Regions from separate parts of the Rhizobium sp. CAU 1783 genome, predicted to be linked through region 3. Evidence: predicted binding sites of a transcription regulator. Region 3 holds the regulator's gene; each other region holds the start of a gene.
The links. The regulator PhoB, encoded in region 3, activates phosphate uptake and scavenging genes when phosphate is short. The targets are predictions, from matches to a motif close to TGTCATNNANCTGTCAT.
Positions count from the first base shown of each region.

Region 1 (4,189 bases), on a different contig from region 3:
GTCGTGCTGACTGACGGCACGGCCGGCAAGGGTTATGTCGACGCCTCGAACGGTGGCCTGAAGCTGATCGGCGGGCCGCTCGGCTCGGAGGATTTCGGCTTCATCTTCCCGAAGGGCTCCGACCTGGTGGCGCCGGTCAATGCGGCGATCGCTGTCCTCAAGGCCGACGGTACGCTGGACGGGCTGAACAAGAAGTGGTTCCTCGACTACAAGATGGGCGAGTGAGCGTGACCGGTAGCGAGGCCGGGGCCGGCTGATGGGCTTCCAGACGCTTCCCGGCGCAAACGGCAAGGACGACTATCCCTGGTGGCTGGTCGCCCTTGGCCTCGTCGCGGCGGCGATCGCCGCCGTGATCATCTTCAACGGCCTCTATGCTCAGGTCTTCATCACCGTGGCGCGGGGCATCGGGGTCACCGTCTTCGTGACGGTGATGGGCTTTTCGCTCGCGACCGCACTCGGGCTTCTGATTGCGCTCGCCGGCTTGGCCGACAGCCTAGTGCTCCGGCAGGCGGCGCGCTTCTACATCGAGGTGGTGCGCGGCATTCCGGTGCTCGTGCTCCTGTTCTACGTCGCCTTCGTCGGCGCGCCGGGTTTCGTCAGCCTCTACAATTTCGTAATCGGCCCGCTCGTCGAGCGCGGCTGGACGACGCCGCTGCAGGTCAGGGACGTCTCGCTGATGTGGCGCGCCATCATCGCGCTGACCATCGGCTATTCGGCCTTCATCGCCGAGATCTTCCGCGCCGGTTTCCAGTCGGTCGACAAGGGACAGATCGAGGCGGCAATGGCGCTCGGCCTTTCCCGCTTCCAGCGTTTCCGGCTGATCGTGCTGCCGCAGGCGATCCGGGTGATCTTCCCACCGCTGTCCAACGACTTCGTCGCCATGGTGAAGGACAGTTCGCTGGTCTCGGTACTCGGCGTCGCCGACATCAGCCAGGCCGGCAAGATCTATGCCTCCGGCTCCTTCCGCTTCTTCGAGACCTATTCGATCGTCGCCTATATTTACCTGATCCTGACGATCGGCCTGTCGCTGCTGCTCAGGCAGCTGGAAAAGCGGATGCGGCAAAAGGGTCAGGCGCGGTAAGCCGCGCCCGGCCGCAGCGCCTCAGAACACCTCCGGCACGTACATTTCTTCGGGCACCGGTCGACGGAAGTAGTCCTCGTTGCGGACGCGCTCCGGCAGCACGATGTGCTCCTTCGGCACGTTCTCATAGGGGATCTGCGACAGGAGATGGGCGATCATGTTGAGGCGCGCCCTTTTCTTGTCGACGGCCTGCACCACCCACCACGGGGCCTCGGCGATGTGGGTGCGATCGAGCATCTCTTCCTTCGCCTTGGTGTATTCCTCCCAATGGATGCGGCTCTCAAGGTCCATGGGCGAGAGCTTCCACTGCTTCAGCGGATCATGGATGCGCATGCGGAATCGGAACTCCTGTTCCTCGTCGGTGATGGAGAACCAGTATTTGAGCAGAATGATGCCGGAGCGGACCAGCATGCGCTCGAATTCCGGCACGTCGCGGAAGAATTCCTCGACCTGGTCGGGCGTGCAGAAGCCCATGACGCGTTCGACGCCTGCGCGGTTGTACCAGGAGCGGTCGAACAGCACCATTTCGCCGCCGGACGGCAGGTGCGGCGTGTAGCGCTGGAAATACCACTGGTCGCGCTCGCGCTCGGTCGGAGCGGGAAGGGCGACGACGCGGCAGATGCGCGGATTTAGCCTTTGCGTCACGCGCTTGATCGCGCCGCCCTTGCCGGCGGAATCGCGGCCTTCGAAAAGGACGACGACCTTGAGTTTCTTGTACTGCACCCAGTCCTGCAGGCGAACCAGTTCGTGTTGAAGCCTGAACAGCTCGCGGAAATAGACCTTTCGGTCGAGGGTCGGCTCGGACAGTCCTTCCGTGACCAGGTCCTCCAGCCGTTCCTCCTCCATCTGCTGTTCGAGTTCTTCGTCGAAACTGTCGACGATCTCGTTCTTGATCCGGTTGAGAAGTTCGTCATCGGGCTGGGACATTTGGGCGATCCTCGCGTTTGTTCTTCGCAGATCATGCATGTTTGCAAGAACGCCGTATGACAGTCGTGTGTCAGCGGGCAGGCGATGCAAAACGATTGCCGGTCCTGTGGAAAACTGTTATGAGGCGCACCATGGGATCGAAATTCGGATGTCTCGCGCCTGATATCTTTGTGCTGCAGGACCACAAGCGTCTTCCGGCACGCTTCTTCGCGCGCGTCTCCGGGGCGCTCAACAGCCGACTCGCCTGAGGCGACCGTTCCGCCGGCCCACGCGGCCACTGACCTATTTCCCGAAATCGACATTTCCGACGGATCAAAGCCATGAGTGCACCCCGTACCCTCTACGACAAGATTTTCGACGATCACCTGGTCGACCGCCAGGACGACGGCACCTGTCTTCTCTACATCGACCGCCACCTCGTTCATGAAGTGACGAGCCCGCAGGCGTTCGAAGGCCTTCGCATGAGCCACCGCCCGGTTCGCGCGCCGCAGAAGACGCTCGCCGTCGTCGACCATAACGTGCCGACCACGCCGGACCGCCACACTGGCATCAAGAACGAGGAAAGCCGCATCCAGGTCGAGGCGCTCGCCCACAACGCAGCCGAGTTCGGCGTCGAGTATTACTCCGAGAACGACAAGCGCCAGGGCATCGTGCACATCGTCGGCCCCGAACAGGGCTTCACCCTGCCGGGCATGACGATCGTCTGCGGCGACAGCCACACCTCGACGCATGGTGCCTTCGGCGCGCTGGCGCACGGCATCGGCACCTCGGAGGTCGAGCACGTCCTAGCCACCCAGACGCTGATCCAGAAGCGTGCGAAGAACATGCTGGTGCGTGTCGATGGCCAGCTGCCGGAAGGCGTGACCGCCAAGGACATCATCCTTGCCATCATCGGCGAGATCGGCACCGCAGGCGGCACCGGCCACGTCATCGAATTCGCCGGCGAGGCGATCCGTTCGCTCTCCATGGAAGGCCGTATGACCGTCTGCAACATGACGATCGAAGGCGGCGCACGCGCCGGCCTGATCGCGCCTGACGAAAAGACCTTCGAATACATCAAGGACAAGCCGCGCGCGCCGAAGGGCGAGGCCTGGGACCAGGCGGTCGCCTACTGGAAGACGCTGCACACCGACGAAGGTGCGCATTTCGACAAGGTCGTCGTGCTCGACGCCGCCAACCTGCCGCCGATCGTCTCCTGGGGTTCGTCGCCGGAAGACGTCGTTTCGATCGAAGGCGTCGTTCCGAATCCGGACGAGATCGCCGACGAGAACAAGCGTGCCTCCAAGTGGCGTGCGCTCGACTACATGGGCCTGAAGCCGGGCACCAAGATGACCGACATCGCGATCGACCGCGTGTTCATCGGCTCCTGCACCAACGGCCGTATCGAGGACCTGCGCGCTGCCGCCAAGGTGCTGGAAGGCAAGAAGGTGGCATCCACCGTGTCGGCCATGGTCGTTCCGGGCTCGGGCCTCGTCAAGGAACAGGCGGAAGCCGAAGGTCTCGACAAGATCTTCAAGGATGCCGGGTTCGAATGGCGCGAGCCGGGCTGCTCGATGTGCCTGGCGATGAACGACGACCGGCTGAAGCCGGGCGAGCGCTGCGCCTCGACTTCGAACCGCAACTTCGAAGGCCGCCAGGGCTACAAGGGCCGCACGCATCTCGTGTCACCGGCCATGGCCGCCGCCGCCGCCATTGCCGGCCATTTCGTCGACATCCGCCACTTCGGCTAAATCCCGGCCGGAATTTCCGTTCACAATCCGAAAGGCCGCCGTCAGCAATGCCGGCGGCCTTTGTGCATCAAGCGTGACGGTGACGGCCTGTGCTCCGGGGGCAACTGCCGCACACTTCACCAGCCGACTGGGTGTGGATCCTCGGGCTTGACCCGAGGATGACGCCCCAATTTGGGCCTTGCCTGTATTTCCCGTCTCAGCAAGCGAAAGCCTGTCATTCGCAGTCAGCCGGTGTTGCGATCGATGATTGCAAAGTGGCGGAAAGTGGCTATCGTCCGACCGTCATGAAACTGTCATAAAAGCAGCAAGCCTGATGTTTCCTCAGCCCGAATTCGTGCCTCCCGCGCCCTGTGCTTCCCGTTTGCAGGCGAACGCATCGTGAGCACAATTGCCGTTGTGCTTGCCCTCGTCGCGGCCATCCTGCATGCGAGCTGGAATGCTTTCCTCCGAA
Region 1 covers NZ_JBTOLM010000004.1:139,406-143,594, forward strand. Annotated here, with positions in the region: gene ACX93L_RS17075 (transporter substrate-binding domain-containing protein) at 1-225, shown strand, start outside; gene ACX93L_RS17080 (amino acid ABC transporter permease) at 257-1,081, shown strand; gene ppk2 (polyphosphate kinase 2) at 1,103-2,008, opposite strand; gene leuC (3-isopropylmalate dehydratase large subunit) at 2,329-3,738, shown strand; gene ACX93L_RS17095 (EamA family transporter) at 4,117-4,189, shown strand, end outside.
Region 1: the regulator PhoB is predicted to act here: its motif matches at 2,065-2,081, upstream of ppk2 (polyphosphate kinase 2).

Region 2 (4,189 bases), 130 kb from region 3:
CAATGCCCACCGCATGGAACAGTATCCGTTCTGCCGCCTGTCGGGCACGGCAAACGTGCTTGTCATGCCCGCCATCCACTCGGCGTCGATCTCGACCAAGATGCTCCAGGAACTCGGCGGCTCGACCGTGATCGGACCGCTTCTGGTCGGCCTCGAGAAGTCTGTGCAGATTGCCCAGATCGGGGCAAAGGACACCGACATCGTCAACATGGCGGCCATTGCCGCCTACAACGCGCTTTAAGCTCTTGCGTTTTCGTCCGGATCGATGCCCGTCGACCGGACGAAACCTTCGAGTGCCTCCATGTCCGCGGCCAGTGCCTCGCGCAGCCATGCCCCGAAGACCTCGACCTTCGGATCGTGGGGAGCGTTTTCGGCTGTGACAAGATAGTGCCCGTCGCCGGTTGCGGCGAAAGGCCCGAAAGGCACGACAAGCTGTCCGCTCTGGATCGCATGGGAGGCAAGCGTCTGCCATGCCAGCATGACGCCCTGGCCTGCGATCACCGCATCAAGGCAGAGCGACGCCTCGTTGAACACATGCCGCCCCGTCACCCGGCCGACGGGCAATCCCGCACGTTCAAGCCACACATCGCGTGAAAACAGAGCGCGTGCATCCACGACCCACGGCATGTCCAGAAGATCCGCGGGCGAAGCAAGACCGGCAGCAAGCGCCGGCGCACAGACGGGAAAGACGCGCTGCTGCAAAAGAAGGTCGGCCCGCACGCCCGGCCAGCGTCCCCTTCCAACCCGAATACAGAGATCGACATCGCCGACATTGGGATCGGCGAGACGGTCGGTGGCGTCGAGCCGGATTCGGATATCCGGATGACGCTCGGCAAAGCGGCCCAGCCTGAACACGAGCCATCGCGCGGCAAAGACGGGTGCGACCGAGATCGTCAGGACGTCATCGCGCTCGTGGCGCACTACTTCCACTGCGCGGGAAATCCCGCCGAACGCTTCTGTCAGGCGCGCAACGAAATCGCGCCCGCCCGGCAGCACCACGAGACCGCGTGGCTCCCTTGCGAAAAGGGTTCGCCCCAGCTGTGTCTCGCACTTGATGACCTGCTGGCTGACGGCGCCGATGGTAACGCCGAGTTCATCTGCGGCGGCCTGCAACGAGCCTAGGCGGGCGACCGCCTCCACCGCCCGCAAGCCATTCAGGGTAATCACATTCAGGTTGCGCATGCAGAAAATCTACACACCTCTGCGGAATACATCAATGGATGGAGCCTGCCTCTGGGACTATACCACTGAAATAACGAAATTTTCAGCACCCACCAGGAATAGGAGGCCAAAGCATGCTCAAGATATTCTTGAATTTCCTCAACCGCTTCCGCAGTCCGGAACAGAGATTGGAATTCTGTGCGGAGGGGATCCGCGACCCGCTCGGCCATCCGCAGATTGCAGCCATGGACGAGCGCCGCAGGGCAGACCTGCCGTTCGATCCTCGTGCGATCCCGCCGGAATGATTGATGAAGAGGATTCGCCCGCGGCTATTTCCCAGAGGGATCCAGCGGGCGAAAGGTCGTCAGCTGGCGAAACGGCCGGCGTCGGCGCCGTAATAGTTGCGGTAGCGATCTGAAATGCTGGAAATCGGCAGCACGATCAAAACATCCGTGGTGTTGAAGGCATGATCGACGACGGCGCCTTCCCCGACCATGGCGCCGAGCCGCAGATAGCCCTTGATCAGGGGCGGCATGGCCGATAGCGCCTTGCGGGGATTGACCGCCTCGACAGGCATCAGGTCCATTTCGCGATAGAGTTCCGGCAACGCCTTCACTGCCCACTCCCCGCGTGCGACCGCGTTGTGGTGAAGGAAGGAAAGCGCCAGCGCGTGCTCCTCCGGACGAATGCCCGGGAAGGAACCGCAACCGAACATCGCGTCGGCGCGATGCATCAGCGCATAGGCCCAGCATCCCTGCCACAGGAGTTCAACGGTGCGCTTGGTCCGGTATTCCGGCAGCACGCAGGAGCGGCCGAGTTCCATGAAACGCTTGCCCGGATGGCGGGCCATCAGTTCGTTGACGGCGAATTCGGACGCGGAATAGAAGCCGCCATGCGCGCGAGCCACTTCATGGCGCAGCAGTCGATAGGTACCGACGATCTGGTCTTCCGCGTCGCCCTCGATCGAGCGGTCAACGACGAGCAGGTGGTCGCAAACCGCGTCCCAGGCATCGACGTCGCGCTTGCGGCGCGCGGCATCCGGGGCGATCTGCGCGTTCATCTCCTCGACGAACACACGATAGCGGACGGCCTGTGCGGCATCGATTTCACGATCGTTGCGGGCAAGCCGAGTCTCCAGGTTGCCGATGCGCCCCAGAAGCCCCTCGGTCGAGCCGACAGTCTCCGTAGCGGACGTCGCACCACCATCAACCAGGGACCCACGATCCAAAAGTTCAATGCTCATAGCGACTCGTCCGAATTGCGTTTCAAGGCCTTTAAACACGTCGTTGCGACAACAAAGTGACAGACCGACGACATCTCCACGAAGAAGAACCTCCATCCAATCTGTGCCGCCGGCGCCGTCTGACGCTTGGTTTGCGACATTTTATGCCTTCGACCGGCGATGCGCCAGTATCTCGTCCAAAAGAATAAGGCCCGCTCCAACGGTAATGAAGCTGTCGGCAAGATTGAACACGGCAAAAGACCAGGTGCGGGTATAGAACAAGATGTAGTCGACGACGTGGCCATAGACGAACCGGTCGATGATGTTGCCGAGCGCACCGGCGATGATCATCGCGAAGCCGAGATGGGCGATATGGTGCCCCTCGCCTGTCCGGCGCCACAGCCAGAGAACGAAGGCGACGATCGCAACCCGAAGGGCGACGATGAACCATCCGTCGGCATCCGACAGCATTGAGAAGGCCACACCGAGATTGTGGGTGCGGTAAAGGGCCAACATCGGCATCACCGGCACGAGCTCGTGCATCGGCAGATAGACCTCGACCGCCAGCTTGATGACCTGATCGAGCATGAGCGCGACCAGAATGAAGATTGCCGCGGGAAGCGGCCGACTGAAGGGCGCGAGCATGTCGTTCATTGCGGCTTGTCAAGCACGAGGAGATGGCGGCGCACCTCGAACAGCATGACGCCCGTCGCCACGGCGAGATTGAGCGAGTCCGCCCTGCCGGTCTGCGGAATGCGGGCCAGAGAGTCGGCTGCTGCGGCAAGGTCATCGGGAAGACCGGACTGCTCGTTGCCCATCATCAGCACGACCGGCTTGCTGCGATAATCGATGGTCCGGTAGTCGACGGCGCCTGCCAGATGCGTTGCGACGAGGCGGGCTCCGCAATCCTTCTTCCAGCGCAGGAAGTCGGCCGGCGTCGTCTTGACCAGCGGCACGGCGAAGAGCGATCCCATGGTCGCCCGCACCGTCTCCAGCGAAAACGGATCGGTGCAGTCGCCGACGAGAATGACGCCCGAGGCGCCAGCGGCGTCGGCGGTGCGGATGATGGTTCCGAGATTACCCGGGTCGCGCACGCGGTCGAGTGCCACCCAGGTCTCCGTCCCGGACGGGCGAACTTCCTTCAATGTCGTCCAGCGCTGCTCGAAGATGCCCGCCACCATCTGCGGGTTTTCGCGCCGGGTGATCGACGACATCACCTTTTCGCTGACTTCGAGCACAAGGCCGCCGGACGCGATCGTCCGGGCCGCGACCTTCTCGACCATAGGCTTGCCCTTGGCCGCCTTGGAATAGACCAGCGTTCGGATTGTCCAACCAAGGTCGAGCGCATCGATCACCAGCTTCAGGCCCTCTGCCATGAAGCTCTTCGTTTCGTCACGCGCCTTCTTCAGCGTCAGCGCCTTGATGTCCTTGATGATCGGGTTGGCAAGGCTGGTGATTTCCTTGACCTGCCCGACGCGGCGGGCGCCTTCGTGTCTATAGTCGTCGGTCATTTCGGCACCCAGCGGCTAAAAAGGGAGGTGGAGAGTGCACGCCCCGGCGTCTTTCCGTCCAGGCCTGCCTCACGGATCACCAGTTCACCAGATTCGACCGTGCCGCCCTTGCCGCGCATCGTTTCGCGCATGAGCTCGTGGATCGAGTAGAAGCTCGCCCGGATCGAATAGGCCGTCAGCACAAGGCCGAGCGCCTTCGGCGCCAGAAGTTCGCGGCAGATGTCGAGCATTAGCGGGAGATGGTCGAAGAGCTGCCAGACCTCGCCGTTCGGGCCACGCCCAAATTTCGGAGGGT
Region 2 covers NZ_JBTOLM010000002.1:372,488-376,676, reverse strand. Annotated here, with positions in the region: gene ACX93L_RS08590 (NADP-dependent malic enzyme) at 1-241, shown strand, start outside; gene ACX93L_RS08585 (LysR substrate-binding domain-containing protein) at 238-1,182, opposite strand; gene ACX93L_RS08580 (hypothetical protein) at 1,296-1,466, shown strand; gene olsB (l-ornithine N(alpha)-acyltransferase) at 1,526-2,404, opposite strand; gene lspA (signal peptidase II) at 2,546-3,037, opposite strand; gene ACX93L_RS08565 (TrmH family RNA methyltransferase) at 3,034-3,894, opposite strand; gene ACX93L_RS08560 (class I SAM-dependent methyltransferase) at 3,891-4,189, opposite strand, start outside.
Region 2: the regulator PhoB is predicted to act here: its motif matches at 2,461-2,477, upstream of olsB (l-ornithine N(alpha)-acyltransferase).

Region 3 (4,189 bases):
CGGGCACGATCATCGGCCTGGCACACGCCCTCGGCGAGACCGCTCCGCTGCTGCTCATTGGCATGGTGGCGTTCGTCGCCGACTATCCGGGCACGCCGCTCGATCCGTCGACCGCCCTGCCGGTTCAGATCTACCAGTGGGCGAACGAGGCCGAGCGAGCTTTCGTCGAGCGAACCTCCGGAGCGATCATCATTCTGCTCCTGTTCCTTCTGGTGATGAACGTGGGTGCAATTCTGTTGCGGCGACGCTTCGAACGGCGCTGGTAGAGGGAGTTAGACATGAACATGATGTCGGAAGCAGCAGTTGAAAAGGCGCTGGATCAGAAAATGACCGAATCCAAGTACAAGATGATCGGCAAGGACGTCTCCGTTTACTACGGCGAGAAGCGCGCCCTTTTCGATGTGAACCTGAACGTTCAGGAGCATACCGTGACCGCCCTGATCGGGCCGTCCGGTTGCGGCAAGTCGACCTTCCTGCGGACGCTGAACCGCATGAACGACACGATCGACGGCTGCCGCGTCACCGGAAAGATCACGCTCGACGAGATGGACATCTACGATCCGTCGATCGACGTCGTTGAACTGCGCGCCCGCGTCGGCATGGTCTTCCAAAAGCCGAACCCGTTCCCGAAGTCGATCTACGAGAACATCGCCTACGGTCCGCGCATTCACGGTCTGGCTCGCACCAAGGCCGAACTCGACCAGGTGGTCGAGACGAGCCTCCAGAAGGCCGGTCTGTGGAATGAGGTAAAGGACCGTCTGCAGGAATCCGGCACCGGCCTCTCCGGCGGCCAGCAGCAGCGCCTGTGCATTGCCCGTGCCGTCGCCGTCAGCCCGGAAGTCATTCTCATGGACGAGCCGTGCTCGGCGCTTGACCCGATCGCGACCGCCAAGGTCGAGGAACTGATCCACGAGCTTCGTTCGAACTTCACCATCGTCATCGTGACCCACTCGATGCAGCAGGCGGCGCGTGTTTCCCAGCGTACCGCGATGTTCCATCTTGGTCTGCTCGTCGAAGAAAACGACACGGACAAGATGTTCACCAATCCGGACGATCAGCGTACGCAGGACTACATCATGGGCCGCTTCGGCTGATGTCCGCCGCGCTGTGATCGCTCTTTCAATTCAGGGATAAACGAACATGTCTTCATCGCATATCTACTCGGCCTATGACGAGGAACTGAAATATCTGATGCGCCGCATCTCCGAGATGGGCGGTCTTGCCGAGCAGATGGTCGGCGACAGCGTGCGCGCGCTGGTGAATTCCGACGGTGCACTCGCCCAGAAGGTCATCTCCGACGACGTGATCATGGATGCCGCCGAGCGTGAGATCGGCGACAAGGCCATCATCACCATCGCCCGCCGCCAGCCCGTCGCGGCCGACCTTCGCGAAATCATCGGTGCACTGCGTATCGCCAACGACCTGGAGCGCGTCGGCGACCTCGGCAAGAGCAATGCCAAGCGCGTCATGGCCGTGCAGGCGACCGGCGTTCCCCGCAAGCTCGCCCGCGGCATCGAGCACCTGAGCGAGCTCGCTCTGGTCCAGCTCAAGGAAGTACTAGACGTGTACACCTCGCGCTCGGCCGAAAAGGCCAAGTCGATCCGTGATCGCGACGAGGAAATCGACGCCATGTACACCTCGCTCTTCCGCGAGCTCTTGACCTACATGATGGAAGATCCGCGCAACATCACCAGCTGCACCCATCTTCTCTTCTGCGCCAAGAACATCGAGCGCATCGGCGACCACGCGACCAACATCGCGGAGACGATCTACTACATGACGACGGGCGCCCAGCCGGAAGGTGAGCGACCGAAGGAAGATCTGACCGCCACTGTTGGCGCCGTCACCGAATAATCGATCGCATTCGAGAGGTTATCGAAACCGATGCTGCCGAAAATAGCTGTCGTCGAGGACGAGGAAGCGCTGAGCGTGCTTCTGCGCTACAATCTTGAAGCGGAAGGCTACGAGGTCGAGACGATCCTGCGCGGAGACGAGGCCGAACTGCGCCTGCAGGAACGCGTCCCGGATCTCCTGATCCTCGACTGGATGCTGCCGGGCGTCTCCGGCATCGAGCTTTGCCGCCGGCTGCGCATGCGCCCGGAGACCGAGCGCCTGCCGATCATCATGCTGACGGCACGCGGTGAGGAAAGCGAGCGCGTTCGCGGCCTTGCGACCGGCGCCGACGACTATGTCGTCAAGCCGTTCTCCACGCCGGAACTGATGGCGCGCGTGAAGGCGATGCTGCGCCGGGCGCGTCCGGAGGTGCTCTCGAGCGTCCTGCGCTGTGGAGACATCGAGCTGGACCGCGAGACCCATCGCGTACACCGCAAGAGCCGCGAAGTGCGCCTCGGTCCGACCGAGTTCCGCCTGCTCGAGTTCCTGATGGCGTCGCCGGGCCGCGTCTTCTCGCGCTCGCAGCTGCTTGATGGTGTCTGGGGCCATGACATTTATGTCGACGAACGGACCGTCGACGTGCATGTCGGTCGGCTGCGCAAGGCGCTGAACTTCTCCAACATGCAGGATGTCATCCGCACCGTGCGCGGCGCGGGCTATTCGATGGAAGCCTAGCTTCCGTCAACCTCTTGACAACAGAATAAAAAAACGGGCCGTAAGGCCCGTTTTTCGTTTGTCTTGGCGTGTGTCGGGCGCCTTCAGCGGGCTGCCGCTGCGGCCGCCCGGCGACGCTCACCCACCGGCTGGTATGCGAGCTTGGCGTGGTAGTTGCAGTAGGGCGACGTGTCGGCGGACTCGCAGCCGCAGAAGTGGAAGTCGTCCTTCATCGGATCGCCGATCGGCCACTTGCAGGTGCGTTCGGTAAGTTCAGTCAGGGCGAGCTTGCGGGAAATCGGCAGCACGACGTTGGTGGAGCGCGAGATTTGGATCTCCTCCAGGCCGTCGATCTCGATCTCTTCCTTGAGCAGGTTCGCGCCGGCGGCACGGGTGACCGTGCGGGTCGTCGTGGTGTTGCGGGCGGTGTAGTTCGGGGTGCGCTGCGCTCCCGCCGGACGCTTTGCTGCGCGAACCGTGGTCGTGCTGCCGCCGGCCTTCGCACGGCCCGGGAGGTTGAGGCGATGCACCTTGCCGATCACGGCGTTTCGGCTCACGCCGCCCAGTTGTGCTGCGATCTGGCTTGCGCTCAAGCCTTCCGACCAAAGGCGCTTGAGTTTTTCAACTCGCTCATCAGTCCAGTTCATGCTATATCTCCGCCGCTCGCGCTGTGTGATGGCAGAATCGCTCACCGTTGCTTCGGATGAATCCGAAACAAACTTGCCTCGATACTGTCGGTGACTATTTCCGCCGCATGCAATCAATTTATTGATTATTAACCTAGTGCCGGGCTGACTCGCTGACAAGAGTCGGGCGAATCATCGGGAATCGATTTTAAAGTTTTCCCCAACTTGCTACCTGCCCGTGTTGATCTCGACCGGGCTCCTCAAGTCCCGTCGTTGCGACTTCCGCGTACCCGAAAATTCCGCTGCACTGCGCTGTTTCGTTGACAGGCAAGGCTGAAATGATGATAGTGCGACCCGCCGCCGCAAGGCGGCATTTTTGATTTTTCGGACCCTGTTTGGAAAGTCGAAGTCGCCCCGTTCCGTCACGCTCTCCAGAAGGAGTGTTTCCGCCATGGCTGAAGCCTCGCCACTCTACCAGACCTACATGCGCGCACCCTTGCGGTTCGAGCGAGGCGAGGGTGTCTGGCTCTTCACTGAGAATGGCGAGCGCTATCTGGATTTTGCCGCCGGCGTCGCGGTGAATTCTCTTGGCCACGCGCATCCGCATCTGATCGAGGCGTTGACGGCACAGGCCGGCAAAGTCTGGCACCTGTCCAATCTCTACGACGTGCCGGGCCAGGAGACGCTCGGCCGCCGCCTGACCGAAGCGACCTTCGCCGACCGCGTCTTCTTCACCAATTCGGGTGCCGAGGCGCTGGAATGCGCGATCAAGACAGCCCGGCGCTACCATTTCTCCAAGGGGCATCCCGAGCGCTTTCACATCATAACCTTCGAAGGCGCTTTCCATGGCCGCACGATTGCGACGATTGCCGCCGGCGGCCAGGAAAAATACCTCGAAGGTTTCGGACCCAAGGCGCCGGGCTTCGACCAGGTTCCCTTTGGTGATCTCGATGCGGTTCAGGCCGCGATCACCGACGCGACGGCAGCGATCCTGATCGAGCCTGTGCAGGGTGAGG
Region 3 covers NZ_JBTOLM010000002.1:502,701-506,889, forward strand. Annotated here, with positions in the region: gene pstA (phosphate ABC transporter permease PstA) at 1-266, shown strand, start outside; gene pstB (phosphate ABC transporter ATP-binding protein PstB) at 279-1,094, shown strand; gene phoU (phosphate signaling complex protein PhoU) at 1,141-1,854, shown strand; gene phoB (phosphate regulon transcriptional regulator PhoB) at 1,885-2,568, shown strand; gene ACX93L_RS09215 (GcrA family cell cycle regulator) at 2,652-3,194, opposite strand; gene ACX93L_RS09220 (acetylornithine transaminase) at 3,625-4,189, shown strand, end outside.

Region 4 (4,189 bases), on a different contig from region 3:
TTCCCATTCCGGGATCATCGACAGGGCGTAGGAGATCATGATCCGGTCGAAGCCTTGTACACCGAAGGCATCCGCCGTGAAGGCGGTGGCATCGGCGACCGCAAGCTCAGGCTTGACCGGCTTGCCGCGAAAATTCTCGCGCGCCGAGATCAGCATTTCGGCGGAAATGTCGAGGCCGCAGAGGCAGGCGGTCGGGTAGATGCGATGCGCGAGCAGCAGGTTGCGGCCGGTGCCGCAGCCGACTTCCAGGAGCGTGCCGTCACGCGGCACGTCGAGCCGGCCGATCATGCGGTCGCGCCCGAACAGGTAGTATTTGCGGGTCAGGTCGTAAATGTGCCGCTGGTAGCGGTACATGCTGTCCATGCGCTCCGCATGTTCGGCGTCGATCGCCTGTCGGCTCACCTGTCCGCTCGCTTCGGCATCCATCAGGCCGTCTTCTCGTAGATGTGGAAGCCGCCATAGATGGCCGAGCGGTCGAGCTTGTTCAGTTCGGCCGAGCGCTCGGCGTGATAGGTCCACTGGCTTTCAAGCGTCTCGGGCAGGCGACCGTCGATTACGCTCTTCTCGGCTGCGGTGCGGAAGATCACGCGGGCACCGGGCGTGGCGGTGCGGGTGATCTCACTCCACAGTTCGTTGAGCTGGCCGTCGTTCATCCAGTCCTGCGCATCGAGCAGAACGAAGCGGTCGACGCTGAGCGCCGGCTTGCCGGCAAGGAGCTCGGTGAAGTTTGCGTGGTGGACCGTGACGCGCTCGGCATTGGCGCGGATCGCCGCGTAGTTCTCGGCCTTGAGATAGGTCGGCAGCGTTCCTTCATGGGCCTCGGGGTAACGGCGCGCAAAGGCCTGCCAGGCGAAGTAGTTGTCCTTCAGCGGGAAATGGCAGGCGAGCTTTTCCAGCCGGTGGCGCAGCACCGGGGCAATCGTGCCGCCTTCGGAGAGGCTGGCCAGTTCGTCATACTGCTGCGGCGGAATGCCGAGGCCGAAGAGCGAGCTCTTGCGGCTGGTCATCCAGCGGATCAGCGGCTTTTCGAACAGCGGGGCGATGCGGTCGTCGAAGAACTGGCGCTGCTCGCGGAGCGTCCGGGCTTGAGTAATCTCGTCGAGGCGCACGCCATGAAGACGGGCAATTGCGTGGCCGGCGCCGATGAAACGGCCGAGCAGGCCGGTACGGCAGAAGTTCCGGTTGAAGGCGGCGATGCGGCGCTTGCCGGTGAGGCCGCGGCGGGTCCAGTAGTCGCGCGTCTGCGCATCGAGATAGGGCGCAATGTAGCGGTCGAAGTTGCGGCTGTTCGTCCGGCTGTTGTCGGCGGCAAAATGACGGACGACGGTCGCGTGATCCGGCAGGTGGCGGAAGGCAGCGAGCTTCAGCCGGTTCAGCGCCACGTGGTTCGGATTGAGGTCGACGACGTCGATGCGCGAGGGGTGGCGGGACAGGTAGGCCAGCGCGTTGCAGCCGCCGGAACCGATCGTGACGATCGAATGGCCTTCGGCGAGTTCCATCGCCTGCATGTCGACTTCCGGGTCTTCCCAGATCTGGGCATAGACGAGGCCGGAGAAGAGAAGTTCGAACAGGCGCTCGGAGAGACCGTCCCGGGTCAACGGCTTGTGCTGGAGCAGCGCGTCCTTGAGTTTGCGGTTCCTGCGAAAGCCGGCATCGGGTGCAAGGTCGGTCATCTTTATCCGTCATCCGTTGAGCGTTTCCGGGATTTAGACGGGCACTGCTACAGTTTGATGACGCGGCCTGTGCGCTTGCGATAACCGATCGTTAATCGGTTTCGCCCTAATTCTCTTAGAAGTTTACGGGGACGATTAACATGATGTTAAGTACGTTGCTGTCGGGCTCCATCGGGCGATATGTTTTCGCCGGCTCGGCTTTCGGTGCGCTGGCGCCGATGACATACATTCTATCCGCTGCCCGCTCTCCCGAGCCGGCGTCGATCTTCACCGACCTCCTGTTCGATCCCCTCGGCCTGGCGATGCTGGCGCTGCCGCTGACCGCGGGCCTGTTTGCCATCCGGATAGAGCGCCATCGCGCCCATCTGCAGCAACAGATCCGTGAACTGGAGGAGGGACGTCTGGCGCTGCAGATGGCCGCGCGGCGCGACGGAGTGACCGGGCTCGGCAACCGAGTTGCCTTGGAGGACGATTTCTCGGGTTCTGCCCGGTGCGCGCTGCTCGTCCTCGATCTCGACCGCTTCAAGTTCGTCAACGACACCATGGGTCAGGCGGCCGGAGACGAGCTGCTCAAGAGCCTTGCCGAACGCGTCGCGACGACGGCAGGGGTGCGCGGAAAGCTCTACAGGCTCGGCGGTGACGAATTCGTGCTGCTGGTCGGCGCCGGTGAGGATCATGCCGGTGTCGCCGCGCTCTGCCGCGATCTCGAGGCCGCGACCGCTGCGCCCTACGAACTCGGCAGGGGCCGGGTGGTGAGCGGTGTGAGCATCGGGGTTACTCTGGTCGCGCCGGAGGACCGGGTCCTTTCCGACGTTCTGCTGCGCGCCCGGCTTGCGCTTTATCGGGCCAAGGAAGTTTTCGGGGCAAGCCATTGCTTCTACGACGAGAGTTTGGCCGAGGCCGCGCTGCTCCAAAGCGAGATCGAACGGGATCTGGCGCGCGCGCTGAAAGACGACGAGTTCTACCTCGAATACCAGCCGATCATCGGGGTCGAAAGCGGCCGGCTTCGCTCCTTCGAAGCGCTGCTGCGCTGGCGCCATCCCGTGCGTGGCACGATCTCGCCCGAGGTCTTCATCCCGATTGCGGAGAAGACCGGGATGATCCACGCGATCGGCGAATGGGTGGTCGAACATGCTTGCCGGGAAGCGGCGCGCTGGCCGTCGCCGACGGGCGTCGGTGTCAACGTTTCGGGCGACCAGTTCAAGGATCGCCGTTTCGTCGACCATGTGAAATCCTGCCTTGCACGCACGGGGCTGGCGCCCGGCCGGCTGACGATCGAGGTGACGGAGGCGGTGTTCTCCGTCGACATCAATCTCGTCTGCCGCAGCCTCGAGGAGCTGCGGGCCTTCGGGGTCCGCGTCGCGCTCGACGATTTCGGCACGGGTTTCTCGTCGATCAACAATCTCAGGCTCTTTCCGCTGGACCAGCTCAAGATCGACCGGTCGTTCGCGCGGGAGATGCTGGAAAGCAACCGCGACGCTCGCCTGATCGACCTGATCCACCGGCTTTCGGAAACCTTCCAGATCGACACGACCATCGAGGGTATCGAGACGGAGAGCCAGCTCGACTTCGTCCGCAAGCTCGGCATATCGGAGGCGCAGGGCTTTCTGATTTCACGGCCTGTCAGTCCGGCGAAGGTCAGAGAGATGCAGCGTCCGGGCAATCTGCGTTTCGCTGTCGCCGGCTGAGAAATCCGTGTGCAAGCTCTGACTTGACCCGTTTATGGGCTTCCGGGCGGTCGAAAATCCTGATTGCATGGGCGGGCAGGACAACCGGGGGAGGCTTGGATGCGGCTGTTCGTCAAACTGGTTCGCGGGTTCGTGATGCTGCTGGTGATGGTCGTCGCCGGCTTGTTTCTGTGGCTGACCGCGGCTCCTCCGGAACTGCTGCGGGTCGGCACGGGTTATGCCGCCAAGATCGTCTGCTCCAACGTCTTCATCGCCGGGCGCGATGCGGAGGCGGTGTTGGCGCAGGACGTCCAGGCGCCTGGCCACCCGCTGCTCAAGCTGGTGACTGTGGACGTCGATCCGGAGCGCAGGCTCGTTACGGCCCGCATGCTCGGCGCTTTTGCCGCAGGAACCGCGGTCTACCGCAACGGCCTCGGTTGCGCGAGCGTTCCGGACGGCGACGTGGAAAAGGCACTCACCATCGCGGAGCCGGCTGCGGCCGCAACGCTGCCGGCCAATGCTACCCGTACCTGGCCGGAAGGCGAGGGGGTTGATGTCGGCGATCGCCGGCTTCACGCCGTGCTTTCCGATCCGGCGCTCGGAGGCCCCGGGATGCGCGCGATTGTGGTCGTCAAGGACGGCCGGATCGTCGGCGAGGCCTATGGCGACGGCTTCGACATTTCGACCCCGCTGCTTGGTTGGTCGATGGCGAAGACGGTCAACGCGGCTGTGATCGGCCGCCTCGTGCAGGAGGGCCGCATCGGTCTCGATGACCAGGCGCTTTTCGAGGGCTGGACCGATCCGGCGCACAAGGCGATCAGGCTTCGTGATCTGATGGCGATGGAAAGC
Region 4 covers NZ_JBTOLM010000001.1:887,356-891,544, forward strand. Annotated here, with positions in the region: gene ACX93L_RS04010 (class I SAM-dependent methyltransferase) at 1-426, opposite strand, end outside; gene ACX93L_RS04015 (BtaA family protein) at 426-1,673, opposite strand; gene ACX93L_RS04020 (putative bifunctional diguanylate cyclase/phosphodiesterase) at 1,814-3,361, shown strand; gene ACX93L_RS04025 (serine hydrolase domain-containing protein) at 3,461-4,189, shown strand, end outside.
Region 4: the regulator PhoB is predicted to act here: its motif matches at 1,720-1,736, upstream of ACX93L_RS04015 (BtaA family protein).